2 regions of the Oikeobacillus pervagus genome follow, and region 2 is predicted to be linked to the other one. Evidence: predicted binding sites of a transcription regulator. Region 2 holds the regulator's gene; the other holds the start of a gene.
The links. The regulator Rex, encoded in region 2, represses fermentation and respiration genes when NADH is low (regulators of the CRP and FNR family bind a similar motif). The targets are predictions, from matches to a motif close to TTGTGAAATATTTCACAA.
Positions count from the first base shown of each region.

Region 1: a site for Rex is predicted at 4,712-4,729, ahead of J2S13_RS01855 (poly(R)-hydroxyalkanoic acid synthase subunit PhaE). Genes of this name have one in related genera too.

Region 1 covers NZ_JAUSUC010000003.1:21,088-28,771, forward strand. Annotated here, with positions in the region: gene J2S13_RS01830 (FecCD family ABC transporter permease) at 1-305, shown strand, start outside; gene J2S13_RS01835 (heme ABC transporter ATP-binding protein) at 320-1,093, shown strand; gene J2S13_RS01840 (ABC transporter substrate-binding protein) at 1,159-2,130, shown strand; gene phaC (class III poly(R)-hydroxyalkanoic acid synthase subunit PhaC) at 2,196-3,242, opposite strand; gene fabG (3-oxoacyl-[acyl-carrier-protein] reductase) at 3,370-4,152, opposite strand; gene J2S13_RS01855 (poly(R)-hydroxyalkanoic acid synthase subunit PhaE) at 4,206-4,685, opposite strand; gene phaQ (poly-beta-hydroxybutyrate-responsive repressor) at 4,953-5,372, shown strand; gene phaP (polyhydroxyalkanoic acid inclusion protein PhaP) at 5,516-6,043, shown strand; gene J2S13_RS01870 (MaoC family dehydratase) at 6,077-6,493, shown strand; gene J2S13_RS01875 (alanine/glycine:cation symporter family protein) at 6,760-7,684, shown strand, end outside.
Region 2 covers NZ_JAUSUC010000052.1:6,446-14,129, reverse strand. Annotated here, with positions in the region: gene groL (chaperonin GroEL) at 1-1,155, opposite strand, end outside; gene groES (co-chaperone GroES) at 1,208-1,495, opposite strand; gene J2S13_RS14495 (CPBP family intramembrane glutamic endopeptidase) at 1,845-2,585, shown strand; gene J2S13_RS14490 (YdiK family protein) at 2,585-2,785, shown strand; gene tatC (twin-arginine translocase subunit TatC) at 2,800-3,570, opposite strand; gene J2S13_RS14480 (twin-arginine translocase TatA/TatE family subunit) at 3,588-3,764, opposite strand; gene J2S13_RS14475 (redox-sensing transcriptional repressor Rex) at 3,817-4,479, opposite strand; gene moaC (cyclic pyranopterin monophosphate synthase MoaC) at 4,564-5,082, opposite strand; gene abc-f (ribosomal protection-like ABC-F family protein) at 5,269-7,203, shown strand; gene J2S13_RS14460 (hypothetical protein) at 7,484-7,684, shown strand, end outside.

The DNA.
Region 1 (7,684 bases), on a different contig from region 2:
TAACCTCTTTTCGGAAAAAACTGATTGTCATCACCTCACTATTAACAGGGGTACTCGTTGCCGTAAGTGGTGCGATTGGATTTATCGGATTAGTCATCCCTCATATTGTTCGTTTATTAGTCGGATCTGATCATCGAAGAGTATTGCCACTCAGTGCTTTAGCAGGTGCCAGCTTTTTATTACTGGCAGATATTTGTGCAAGAATTATCATTGCTCCTGAAGAGATGCCGATTGGAATTATTACAGCAGTATGTGGAGGACCTTTCTTTATATGGCTTTTACGTAGAAATTCATATTCTTTTTAAGGAGGTCATAATGGATGGAAATTTCGGTAGAAGACGTAAGTTATACTATTTTTGATAAAAAAATAATCAATCAAGTGTCTTTAACTATTCATCATGGGGAATTGGTGGGAATCATTGGCCCAAATGGAAGTGGAAAATCGACGCTTTTAAAAAATATGTATCGTGTATTAAAACCTGATGGAGGGGTGATACAACTTGACGGACGGTCCATTACGGATATAAACACGAAAGAAATCGCCAAACAGCTTTCCGTTGTGAGTCAGGAGTCCAGTGTTGCCTTTGATTTTAATGTTTTTGAAATCATTCTGATGGGGCGTACTCCACATAAGAAATTTCTTCAACCCGATACGGTCGAGGATGAGCACATCGTTCGGAATGCTTTGAGCCAGGTGAATATGAGCGAATATATCGATAAACGGTTTACCCAATTATCAGGGGGCGAAAAGCAGCGCGTGATGATTGCTAGGGCAATTGCTCAAGGAGCGAAGGTTATGATTTTGGACGAGCCAACCAACCATTTAGATATTCACCATCAGTTACAGGTATTGGAATTAATTAGAGAATTACAAGTCACCTGTGTGGCAGCTTTACATGACTTAAATCTTGCGGCATGTTATTGTGACCGATTATATGTACTCAACCAAGGTGAGATTGTAGCCTCTGGAACCCCAAAACAAGTCCTAACAAAGGAGCTGTTAAAAGAAGTGTTCAATGTACATGTTGAAATCGGAACTCATCCCGTGACAAAGAAAATCCATCTTTTCTATCATGCAGAAGAGGATGCCTAAAGTCGGAATTTTCAACAAGTTTCAAATATCTAATGGAATGATCGTTAAGAAAGGATCGAATGAATATGAAAAAAAACGTATTTTTTATTCTGATTGCTCTTATCTTACTACTCGCCTCATGCGGGAGTTTGAAAGAAGAAGGGAAAACCAAAGAAGCGAATAATAAAGAAATTGTGACGATTCAAAATCTTGATCATGAACTGAAGATCACAGAACCTCCAAAAAGAGCAGTGAGCCTTAATCAACATGTAACAGAAATTATGCTTGCTCTTGGATTAGAGGACTCAATGGTTGGTACTGCTTATTTAGATGATCAAATTTTGCCAGAATATGAAGAAGCATATAAGAATATTCCAGTACTTTCAAAGAAATACCCATCCTATGAAGTGTTAATTGCTTCAGAACCTGATTTTGTTTATGGGGGTTGGAAAAGCGCCTTCACTGAAAAAGGGGTGGGGACGATTGAACAATTGAAGAAAGATGGAATCAACGCTTACTTGCATGAATCTTCTAATAAAGTTGCTCCCACAATGGAGGATGTCTTTCAAGATATTTATAATATTGGAAAGATATTTGGGGTAGAGGACCGAGCGGAGAAACTGACAAATAAAATTGAAAAAGAAATGAATGAAATTGAAGCGAAAATTGGTGAGGTGAAAGACCCTATCCCAGTGTTTATTTATGATAGTGGAGAAAAGGAACCTTTTACTGCAGCCCAAAACTTTATGAATGATTTAATTACACGGGCCGGTGGGGAGAATATCTTTGGAAATATTGAAAAAGGATGGACAAGCGCAAGTTGGGAAGAAGTTGTAAAACGAAACCCAGAAGTGATTGTCATCATGGATTATGGGGAAGAGACCGTTGAACAGAAGAAGAAATTTTTAGAAAATCACCCAATTTTACAGGCAGTAAAAGCAGTAAAAGAAAAACGTTTCGTCGTCCTTCCATTGTCCGCAGGTTCCGAGGGAGTTCGCAGTACAATTGCGTTGAAAACATTAGCAGAAGGATTTTATCCTGAGAAGTTTTTAGAATAATGTCCAATAATTTTTCCATTCAATCAAGAAAAAACCTTCGGATACGAAGGTTTTTTCTATGTACATCATTTAGAATGCTCTGTTAACCATTGGTCGATCGTTGGATAAGTTCTCTTAACAGCACTGCCACCAACAACGACAGATACATGGCCTGTAGGCATAATATGATATGTTTTATCTTTACTTGCGACTTTATCTAATAACGGCTCAACTTGTTCAGGGGCAGCAATATGATCACGCTGAGCAGCAATATTCAAAATATTTGCTTTAATATTGCTTAACTTTACTTGTTGCCCGCGAATATATAATTCATCATTGATTAATTTATTTTTTTGATAAAAATCACCGATCCATTGTCGGTAAGCTTCCCCTGGAAACGGAATTCCATCATGTACCCATTTTTGCATAAGACTCCAGCTTTTCACGAAATCTTCATTTTCAGCCCGATCGGCAAGGGTAACATAAGGTCCAATATAATTCACAAGTGGTTTTAACAATTTATTTCCAAGATCAATTACTTCTGGAGGGATTACACCAAATGTATCGACCATTTTATCTAAATTAAAATAGCGCTCGTCAAGCCAATTTGAAAATAGTCCTGTATCAGAGAAATCAAATGGGCTAGTTAAGAAGATTAAATTACGAATTGGTAACTCAGGATGAAGGGCGGCAAAAATGGATGTCATCGTCCCCCCCATACAATAACCGAGTAAGCTCACTTCATTCGCATTGGACGTCCGCAGCACTTTTTGAACTGCACGAGGGATATAATCTAAAATGAAATCATCTAGCTTCATGTTTCGATCTTCATATCCTGGTGTACCCCAGTCTAAAAGGTACACATCATGTCCTTGATTTGTCAAATATTCAATTAAGCTACTGCCAGGAGTTAAATCTAAAATATAAGGTTTATTAATAAGGGCATAAATCATTAATATAGGGACCTTATTTGTTTTCTCCTTTGTTGGTTGATAGCGGTATAACTTGCTTTTATTTTTCGTCCAAATGACTTCCTTAGGGGTTTGTCCAACTTGCGGTTCAGGATCTTTTACTAAAACTTCAGAAACTCGTTTAAACCGATCATAATTTTTTTGTACAACCTCAGGCATCATATTGACCCAAGATTCCAATTCTTTTGTCGTAGAATACACCATTGATTTCCTCCTTCATTTGCAACAAATAGTACAAGGGACAACTAAAGCATCTTCATGAAAGTGGGTTTATTTTTCAAGATTTGAGTTACATATATACTCCGCCGTTTACATTTAAGCATTGACCTGTAATATAATCACTATTCGCTAAAAAGATCACGGCTTCAGCCACTTCAGAGGTAGATCCTAAGCGTTTCATCGGAATTCTTGAAACAATTGATTCTAAAATATTGTCTGGAATCGCAGCAGACATTTCAGTTTCAATATAGCCAGGGCAAACGGCATTGACGGTTATTCCGCTTTTCGCTGTTTCTAAAGCAAGTGATTTTGTGAAACCGATCATTCCCGCTTTGGACGCGGAATAGTTCGTTTGTCCGAATCCGCCCGCTTGGCCAATAATTGAACTGATGTTAATGATTCGTCCATATTTTTGATCTAACATCGTATTAATAACTGCGGAAGTAGTATGATAGATACTATTAAGGTTTACATTAATGACTTCATTCCATTCTTCTTCACTTAATTTCCGGAATGTACGATCACGTGTAATTCCGGCATTATTAACTAGAATGTCTACTTTCCCAAATTGGCTTTTGGTTTTCTCGATTAAGTATTGAGCCTCTTCTAAATTGGCTACGTCTGCTTTGCAGGCCAGTGCACTTCCGCCGAATTGTTGTATATCATCTACAACGGACTCAGCTGACTCAAAGCTTGTATTGTAATTAATGACAACATTTGCCCCTTTTTTTGCTAGTTCTTTCGCAATGGTAGCACCAATCCCACGGGAACCTCCTGTTACAATGACAACTTTCCCGTTTAATTTGTTAGCCTCTTCACTAGTTTGAACACGTTTCTTTTCGATAATAGTCATTTACAAAACACTCCTTACGTAGCTATTTTTTATAGAAGATTTATCAATACTTATTAAGATTCTTTTTTATTGGCCTCTGTCTGTTGTGCTGCGGCAGGTTTTTGTGGTGTTTTTTGAGAAGGAACCTGAGTTTTTTCCACCTGTTCTTCCATTAACTTCACCATACGATCTATTTTTTTATCCAATCTCGTGATGCTAGCTTTCAGTCTAGAAATCTCAGTAGAGGTTTCATTCGCCGATAATTCTTCTTCTACTTTTTGATCTAGCTGGTCCACTTTCTCCTCTAAATTAATAATGAGAGAGGCTACATTGGAGATTTCCTCACGAGTGGGCATATTCACTTGCTTTAAATATTGCTCTGTTGTTTTTTGGATCACACCTTGGTATTGCAAATAGGCGTTTTGCACTTGCCCCATCCATTCTGAAAAAGCTTCCTTTTGCATCGTTTCATGAATGACTTCATTCCAGTTTGCTTCTGTTTTCTCATAAAGACTTTTCCAGACTGCAAATGGATCCATCGTTTGTTGTGTCACGAACTCTCAACTCCCTTGACTAGTCTTTTTGAAATTTTTTAAATTTCTTACATAACCTAGGATAATATATTTTGTGCCAGAACGAACTATAAAAAAAACGTGAAATTACACTCAAATGCTGTATAATTCGACAGCTTGCCTTGTAAGGATTCACCAATTAAGGGCAATTGTGTGGGCTTTTGTCGAAAAAGTAAATGTTGACTTTATTTTCATATAGGTGTAAATTACATATATGAGTAACACAAATTGTTAGTAGGTGATTGGGAAATGGTTTCAAATCATAAGAATCCAAAAGAGGAGAAAAGTGCGAAGAAGAGAGTAGGGGGCACACCAAAGAACTTTATGATTCCAGTACTCTTACTATTATTAAGAGATTGGAATGCACATGGTTATGAATTAATGCAAAAACTCATTCAATTTGGGTTTCATTCCATAGATCAAGGGAACTTCTACCGAATTCTTCGCCAATTGGAAAAGGATGAACTCGTTACATCTGAATGGGATACATCAGCAGGTGGTCCAGCAAAACGAATTTATTCACTGACTTCAGCAGGGGAGCAATATTTACAACTATGGGCTGATTCACTTGGTCATTATCAAAAAATGTTGGATCAATTTTTCAATATGTACAGCCAATTTTTCACACCACCTAGCTTTATGACAACAAATGATGACGAGAATAACTAGAGACAAACGCATCTAAGAATAAGCACCTGATTTTTTATGAAATTTATACAGTCTATTTTTTAAACAGACTGTATAAGTTTTTATAATAAGGTCAGCTTTAAGGCCTTAATAATCACTATTAAGATGATGGAGGGTTATGAATCATGGCTACTAAAAGAGATGCTAATAAGTCGGTAAATGTATTGGATGTTTTTTGGGATAGTTGGTTTAATAGTTATAAGACATTCTATTCATTCCAAGATGCTGCAGAATCAAAATCTATTCAAATGTTTGAAGGTCAAAAAGACTGGATCCAATCAGCTAGTGACCAACTTTCAAGACTAGAGGAAGATTCGAAAAAAGTAACTTCTGAATGGAAGTCCAGTTTCCAAGATGCCTTAAACAAGGCACAAAACGAGTATGCTAGTCAAACCTTCTCAGAATGGTCAGATAAAGTAGAGGAGCTTGGGAATAAAGCTCAGACACTAGCATTTAGTCCTGGGAAGGCATCTTTAGAAATGCTGTCCAAATCCCATGCTCATTTAGAAAATACATTCAAAAATGCGATCGATCAACAACAACAAAACCGTGCAGAAGTGATCAAAGCGATTGAAAGTTTTGTTGAACAATTGAAACAAACGCAAACTGGATTGTTGAAATCATTTGATTCTTATAATCCAATCGCAAAATAAGATCCATTATCAGATGTCATTTAGGAGGAAAACATGGGGGAACTAACCTACGAAGACATAAAAGTTGGAGATCAAGCTAGTGTTACAAAGACCGTCTCTGAAGCAGATATTTATCAATTTGCAGGAATAACAGGCGATTTTAACCCTATACATGTTGATAAAGAATTTGCAAAGGATACTGTTTTTAAAGAACGAATTGCACATGGTATTTTAACAGGCGGGTTTATTTCTACCGTAATTGGGATGAAATTACCAGGTAAAAATTCGATCTATTTATCACAAAACTTTAATTTTAAAGCTCCCGTGAAGATTGGAGATACAGTCAAAGCTGAAGTGACCGTTCTTGAGAAAATCGATAAAAAGAAGATTATTCTGTTAGAAACGATTGTTAGAAATCAACATGGTGAAGTGGTCATTGACGGTGGCGCAACGGTGATGAAAAAGGAATAATGAATATTATGCAATGAGCGTCCTATTTAGTAGAAAAGGACGCTCATTTAATTTTGATTTGGGGTAAATGGAGGAGAAATATGGGGGTATTTTCTATTTAATTCTTGTGAAAAAATGTGAGGGATTTCTACTGGGTGAATCATTATTTGGAATATTTCACCTTATAATATCGCTACTTTGTGACAATTTCATGAACATTTTTAAAAATAAACCTTGACATATTATTGGTTTTTTCAGAATATTTAGGTAGGCTTATAATAGGGGGAATGAAATTGCAGAAAGAAATATTAGCAATATTAGAAAAGATAAGTGGAATCGTTTGGGGTTTACCGCTCCTTATTTTATTGGTAGGAACCGGAATTTATTTAACTTTTCGAATAGGATTTTTACAATTGCGTCTTCTACCATATTCATTAAAGCTTGCTTTTAGTTTTAAACAAGATAAAAGATCGGAGGGGGATATTTCTCACTTTCAGGCGCTGATGACTGCGCTTGCTGCGACGGTCGGTACTGGGAATATCGTTGGGGTAGCAACGGCGATTTTCCTTGGTGGCCCAGGAGCTGTCTTTTGGATGTGGGTATCGGCTTTCTTCGGAATGGCTTCGAAATATGCTGAGGCAGTGCTCGCTGTTAAATATCGTGTACAAGATGAAACGGGAGAGATGTCTGGTGGTCCAATGTACTACTTAGAACGGGGACTCAAACAGAAATGGCTCGGCGTCCTGTTCGCGGTATTTGGAGCAATTGCCGCTTTTGGAATCGGAAACCTTGTTCAGTCCAATGCAGTTTCAACTGTAGTCAAATCGACATTCAATGTAAGTCCTTGGATCACAGGTGTTTTGTTAACAGTATTTTCCGCTTTAGTCCTAATAGGTGGAATCAAAAGTATTGGAAAAGTAACAGCCTTCTTTGTTCCAATTATGGCACTATTTTATATTATTGCAGGTGGAATTATTTTAATTATGAATTTCGATCTTGTTCCTGCTGCTGTGAGCCTTATTTTTACAGATGCTTTTACTGGGCAGGCTGTTGCCGGAGGAGCGATCGGTGCTGTGATCCGTTATGGGGTTGCTCGCGGGGTATTCTCAAATGAAGCTGGGATGGGGTCCGCTCCAATCGCCGCTGCTGCTGCTAAAACAGATTTGCCAGGAAGACAAGCTTTAGTATCCATGACGCAAGTATTTATTGACA
Region 2 (7,684 bases):
AGTTTCTGTAGCAGCACCCACTTTGATAACTGCAACACCGCCAGCTAATTTAGCAAGACGTTCTTGTAATTTTTCACGATCAAATTCAGAAGTTGTTTCTTCTAATTGAACGCGGATTTGATTTACGCGTGCAGAAATTTGGTCTGAGTTTCCAGAACCTTCAACAATTGTTGTGTTTTCTTTTGTTACAACAACTTTCGCTGCACGGCCAAGTTGTTCGATTGTAGCTGATTTAAGATCAAGTCCTAGATCTTCAGTGATCACTTCACCGCCAGTTAGGATGGCGATATCTTCAAGCATTGCTTTACGACGATCACCAAATCCAGGAGCTTTTACTGCTACTGCATTGAATGTTCCACGAAGTTTGTTCACTACTAATGTAGCAAGTGCTTCCCCTTCAACATCTTCAGCAATCAGTAAAAGTGGTTTACCTTGTTGAACAACTTGTTCTAAAACAGGTAGAATTTCTTGAATAGAAGTGATCTTTTTGTCTGTAATTAAAATATATGGATTTTCAAGAATCGCTTCCATTTTATCAGAATCAGTTACCATGTATGGAGAAGCATATCCTCGGTCAAATTGCATTCCTTCTACAACATCTAATTCTGTTGTGAATCCTTTAGATTCTTCGATTGTGATGACACCATCGTTTCCTACACGTTCCATTGCTTCTGCAATTAATTTACCTACTTCATCATCAGCTGAAGAAATAGCCGCAACTTGTGCGATAGATTCTTTGCCTTCGATTGGCTTAGAAATCGTTTTTAATTCTTCGACAGCTACTTGTACTGCTTTTTCCATTCCTTTACGTACTCCAACTGGGTTCGCACCAGCTGTAACGTTTTTCAAACCTTCACTGATCATGGCTTGAGCAAGAACAGTTGCAGTAGTTGTTCCGTCACCCGCTACATCATTTGTTTTGCTTGCTACTTCAGCTACAAGCTTTGCCCCCATGTTTTCGAATGCATCTTCAAGTTCGATTTCTTTCGCGATTGTTACACCGTCATTTGTAATAAGAGGTGAACCAAATTTTTTCTCGAGAACTACGTTACGTCCTTTAGGTCCAAGAGTTACTTTTACAGCATCTGCTAATTGATCAACCCCGCGAAGCATTGCGCGACGTGCTTCTTCTGAGAATTTAATCTCTTTTGCCATTTAAAAAACCTCCCTTAAATTATGAAAAAATGGTCTATTTCGTTTAACTATATTACTCGCTAATTACAGCTAGAATGTCACTTTCACGAAGAATTAAGTATTCTTTTCCTTGGTATTTCACTTCTGTACCAGAATATTTTGAGAAGATGATGCGGTTATCGACAGCAACTTCTAGAGCAACACGCTCACCGTTGTCAAGTACGCGGCCAGTTCCAACAGCCACTACTTTACCTTCTTGTGGTTTTTCCTTTGCTGAATCCGGTAAAACGATACCGCTAGCAGTTTTTTCTTCTGATTCGACTAGCTCAATTACGACGCGATCACCTAATGGTTTTAACAAGTGAAACAACCTCCTCTAAATATATGTAATATCATTTTTTATTAGCACTCGTCTCACCTGAGTGCTAACACAATTATTATAATAAATAATCCAGATTTATTTTGCAAGGGTGATGCTCAAAAAAATTTTCCAACACACCCTCTTTATTGTATAAAATTCAGGAAAAAATATACATGCATATTTTGAGGAGATGTTAAGTAGAAGATTGGGATTCCTCCATTTACAAAAACGGTCTATTTGAAAAATATGTACGAAAACGATTAAAATGAAGTATGGGATTCATCAAGTGAAATAGCAGCGGCTATCTTATTTATCGTATCCTAACAAAAATAAAGGGGTTCAACTAAATTTGAAAAAAGAATATGGTTTTATATTAATAGTTTACCTTATTATGCACTTATCCAGTTTTATCGGAATTCCTCTTGTTTATAAAATTGGCATTAATCAAGGCGTTGAGCCTTCTATGATGCAGCAACTAACGCCTGGCTACTGGCTGACATTCAGCTTCTCTGTTGCCTTAGTCATCATTCTGCTCATCTTAAAGAAAGCAGAAATAAGACAAACCCGACTCCATTCAGATCCTCCTATGCATGTACAGGGTTCGACCTTTTGGGCAATTGCTGGAGTATTTCTCGCCTTTTTTGCTCAAGATATTGCCATTAGAATTGAACTTTTACTTGGAGTCACTCCTGGATCGGAAAACACGCAACAAATTATTCAAATTATCGAATATGTACCCTTTACGATGATTGTTGCCTCTATATTAGGTCCCATCCTCGAGGAAATTGTCTTCCGAAAGGTCATATTCGGCAGCCTCTATGAAAGATTTCCCTTTTGGGTTGCTGCACTCATTAGTTCAGTTATTTTCTCTGCGGCCCATATGGAACTAGAGCATACTTTATTATATTCTGCCATGGGATTTACCTTTGCTTTTTTATATGTAAAAACAAAACGTTTAATCGTTCCCATTATCGCTCACGTGTCGATGAATACATTGGTCATATTAGGCCAATATTTCTTTCGGGATGAATTAGAAAAATATATAGAAGAAGCAGAAAAAATTTCAGGGTTTATTGGAGGATTCTTTTAATGAAACAAACATCATGGTTACCCGGGACATTAAACATCCTACTAGGAGTGTTTTTTACTTATATTGCGATTGTGACAGTGAATTCGAATGGCTTTGGATTTTTTACTTACTTGCTCATTCTATTAGCGACCTTAGATATTGGCACGGGCTTACGAATGACCTTTGCTCATTTTCGTCATAAAAAGAGAGAAAAAAAATAGACCGCTTGATCGGTCTATTTTTTTTGAGCTTCTTCCGACTCTATTTCCCTTTCCATTTGCTCTTCTGCCTCAATTACCTTTCGATAGCCAATTTTTGAGATCCAAATACTAATTTCGTATAAAATACAAAGTGGAATGGTGACCATCATATGTGACATCACATCTGGCGGGGTAATAAGAGCCGCAATGACTAATAAAGTGAAATAGGCATATTTACGAATTTTTGCTAAAAACATCGGAGTGATAATTCCTAATCGTGTTAGAAACAACATGACAACCGGCATTTGGAATAAGAAACCAAACGGAATCGTAATTTGAAATAAGAACTGAAAATATTCATTAATACCGATAACCTGTTGAATATCTAGTTTTTCCGACATATTCATCATAAATCGAACAACAAATGGAAAAAGGATAAAATAAGAAAAGGAAAGGCCCCCTAAGAAAAGGAAGACAGAAATTGGAATATAACTTAAAGTAACCTTCCTCTCTTTCTCATATAACCCTGGGCTGATAAAGGCCCATAATTGATACAAAATGACGGGTGAAGTGATGATAAAAGCCAACACAAAGGCCATTTGAAAATAGATTTTCAAAGGGTCCGTCATTCTAAAAGCATTCATCGTTAATTCTTTCGCCTCATCCGCTGACTGTAAATAACGAATAATCGGTTCAGCTAAGAAAAGACTGCCGATGATTGCAATGAAGAAGAAAACGACTACAATCATGAGTCGTTTTCTTAATTCACTTATATGCTCAAAAATCGTCATTTCATTTTGACTCATTCTATTTCATCCTATCATCACTTAGCGTCTTTTTTATCTTTTGAATCATCATCTTCTGCTAAGCCTTTCGTAGCGTCTTTAAATTCGCGCAATGTATCTCCTGCGGCTCTTCCTAATTGAGGGAGCTTTTTTGGACCGAATAATAATACAGCAACAAGTGCAATGATAAGAATACTGCCGATACCTAGTGGCATAAATGCTACACCTCCTTCCTCTAATAATAACTGATTTTGATCATTTTTTCTATTAAGAATTTGTCTCTTCTATGACTTCTTCAGGATAGTTTTTTAGAAAATAAACAAGTGACTGTAATTCAACAGCTAAATCAATGTGATGGACTCTGATCGAAGAAGGTACCGTTAATCTGGCAGGAGTAAAATTAAGTATTCCTTTGATATCCGCTTTTACTAGTCGATCGGTAATTTGTTGGGCAACTGGCGCTGGTACGGTAAGAATTGCCACATGAATTTGTTCTGAAGCTAATCTTTCTTCTAGTTCATCCAAATGATGGACATCAACATCCCCAATTTTCTTCCCGACTTTTTCTGCATTTACATCAAATGCAATATCTATTCTAGTATTATTATTTTTCATAAAATTATAATTTAAAAAAGCCGTGCCTAAATTTCCGACACCAATTAATGCCACTTTCGTAATTTCATCTTGATCTAATGTTTTTCTAAAAAAAGATAGCAAATATCCTACATTATATCCATATCCTTTTTTTCCAAGAGCACCGAAGTAAGAGAAATCACGTCGAATCGTTGCTGAATCGACTTTTACCGCTTCACTTAACTCGGCAGATGAAACTCTTTGCTTGCCTGACGAATGGAGATTTTGAATAAATCGATAATACAATGGCAATCTTTTTGCCGTTGCTTGTGGAATTTTCATTGATTCTTGATTCATAATCTTTCCTCCAACTGCACTAAACCTATACTTTTTTTCTATAGTAAAATTGCATGAATCTTTTCCGTGATTCATGCGTATAACTTACTCTTCCCTATCTGATGTAGGCTGTTCATTTAATTGTTTATAATAATCTGGACTTGAGACTCCACCTGTTTTTTCAATTAAATAGGTAGGGCCTATGACCATTCCTTTGTCCACCGCCTTACACATATCATAAACGGTTAATGCACAGACAGAAGCAGCTGTTAACGCTTCCATTTCTACACCTGTATTCCCCTTTGTTTTTACTTTCGAGGTAATCATTAATTGATAGCACTCACTTTTTTTCTCCCATTCGAAAGAAAGATCGATTCCTTTTAGCGGAATGGGATGACACATCGGAATGATTTCCCACGTCTTCTTCGCCGCCATAATTCCGGCTACTTGCGCTACTGCTAGTACATCCCCTTTCTTCATCTTATTATTTTGAATTGCCCCGTAAATCTCATCATTCACTTCAATGCTAGATCTAGCAATCGCTGTTCGAACTGTTTCAGGTTTTCGACTTACATCGACCATTTTCGCTCGGCCTTCTTCATTAAAATGAGTAAATTGCGACAACATGAACACCTCTTTTTTTACATAATACACTATTTTTCTATGATTGTCTTTGAACTTTGAATATCTTTTCACAAATCATTGAACCTATTCGCACCGTATCTCCTTTAATCATTTAAAATAATCCTCACTGTTGCCTGCCTTATTATGAATAGGATACACTTACAATAGGAATAAGAGGTGAGAAAAATGATTTTACTGCAAGTACAACAACTTTCAAAATTTTTCGCAGCCGAACAAATTTTGTCTAACATAAAGCTAGAAATTCAAACAAACGACCGAATTGCCCTTGTTGGCAGAAATGGGGCGGGAAAATCCACCTTATTAAAGATCATTTCCGGACAAATGTCTTATGATTCCGGCGAAATTATGAAGCCGAAGGACGTATCCATCGGTTATTTAGCCCAGAATACCGGTTTGGAATCCAATTTGTCGATTTGGGAGGAAATGATATCCGTCTTTCACTATCTGCAAAAGATGGAAAAGGATTTGAGGAAACTAGAACAATCCATGTCAGACCCTGCAATCTACCAAGATGAAAAGAAATACGAAAAAGTGTTAAGAGACTATGATCACTTACAAGTGAAATTTAAAGAACTTGGTGGATACCAATATGAGTCAGATACTCGTTCTGTTCTTCACGGATTAAACTTCCAAGACTACGATTATTCGACCAAAATCTCTACTTTAAGCGGTGGGCAAAAGACAAGGCTTGCTTTAGGAAAACTATTATTAACAAAGCCGGACATTCTCATTTTAGACGAGCCTACCAACCATCTGGATATCGAGACTTTATCATGGTTAGAGCAATATTTACAAAACTATGATGGTGCTATCTTGATCGTTTCCCATGACCGTTATTTTCTGGACAAGGTGGTCAACCAAGTTTATGAAATAAGTCGTCATAAAATAAAGAAGTATGTTGGGAATTATAGTAAATATTTAATTCAAAAGGCAAAAGACTACGAACGAGAAATGAAACAATTCGAAAAACAGCAAGATGAAGTGGCAAAGCTTCAAGATTTTATCCAAAAAAACATTGCGAGAGCTTCCACTACCAAACGGGCACAAAGCCGGAGAAAACAATTAAATCGTTTAGAATTAATGACTAGGCCAGAAGGCGATGAAAAATCAGCCCATTTTTCGTTTACGATTGAAAAGCAAAGTGGGAATGAAGTATTACACGTCAATAATGTAGCGATTGGATATGAAGGCGTCGCTGTAGCCGAAAATATCTCTTTTCATCTCACTCGTGAAGAAAGTGTAGCTATAGTGGGACCGAATGGAATTGGAAAATCTACGCTCCTGAAGACAATTATTGATAAATTGCCCACACTTAAAGGGGAAATCACTTTAGGAACCAATGTGACAATCGGCTATTACGATCAGGAACAAGCCGAATTAACATCAAATAAAACCGTCTTAAATGAGTTATGGGATGAATACCCGACGAAACCGGAAAAAGAGATCCGTACGACATTAGGAAATTTCCTCTTTTCAGGTGATGATGTCCTTAAACCTGTTCATGCTTTAAGTGGTGGCGAAAAAGCACGGCTAGCCCTCGCTAAACTAATGATGCAACAGGCAAACCTACTAATCATTGACGAACCGACCAACCATTTAGACATTGACAGCAAAGAAGTGTTGGAAAATGCTTTAATCCATTATCCTGGAACGCTTTTATTTGTTTCACATGACCGTTATTTTATGAATAGAATCGCCTCAAAGATCATTGAACTTTCCCCTGAACAGTCTACTGAATATCTTGGCGATTATGACTACTACGTAATGAAAAAACAGGAACAAATAGAACTTCAACAATTGGATAATGCGACTGTACAAAACGAAAAGACAGCACAGTCTGAGAAAAACAGTTATCACATTGATAAAGAACAAAAAAAGATTGAACGTCAAAAACGCCGAAGACTCGAAGAAATTGAACAATTGATAGAGACATTAGAAGAGGAAATAAATGAAAAAGAACAACTACTATGTGATCCAGAAGTTTATCAAGATCATGAAAAATCACTACAGCTGAATGAAGAAGTAGAGGAAGGTCAACTCAAACTCGAGCAATTAATGGAAGAATGGGAAGAACTGCAGGAAATGCTTGGAGAGGAATAAGAACAACCGATACTGTGAATAAAAAAACTGCTCCATAATTGTAAGACGTTCTCTTTTGAATCACAAAAATTAAATTCGCAACAAAAATAGGGTACGAAATCGCAATGATTTTCGTACCTTATTTTTTGTTGATTTATCAATGTTTTTAGCCACTTGGTATATAAAATCGCAACCCAAATCGCAACGTAATTTTTTAAGTGGGAATGGATGTTCCCATTATGAGAAATACTATGTTAAAATGGATGTGAATTACTATGCCAAAATGGGAGGTTTGAGCTACATGACAAAACCCTTAGAGTTTATCAAACCTAAAAATAAAAACGCTAAAGAAGTAAACTGGAAAATTTCCGAACGAACCAGAGCTATTGTTTCTTACTACGCTGAATACTGTGAATACACCGAAGAAGAGGTTGTCGATGAATTCCTACAACGGAACTTGCTAAAAGATGACCAATTTATCGAATGGGTAAAAGCCCTCCGT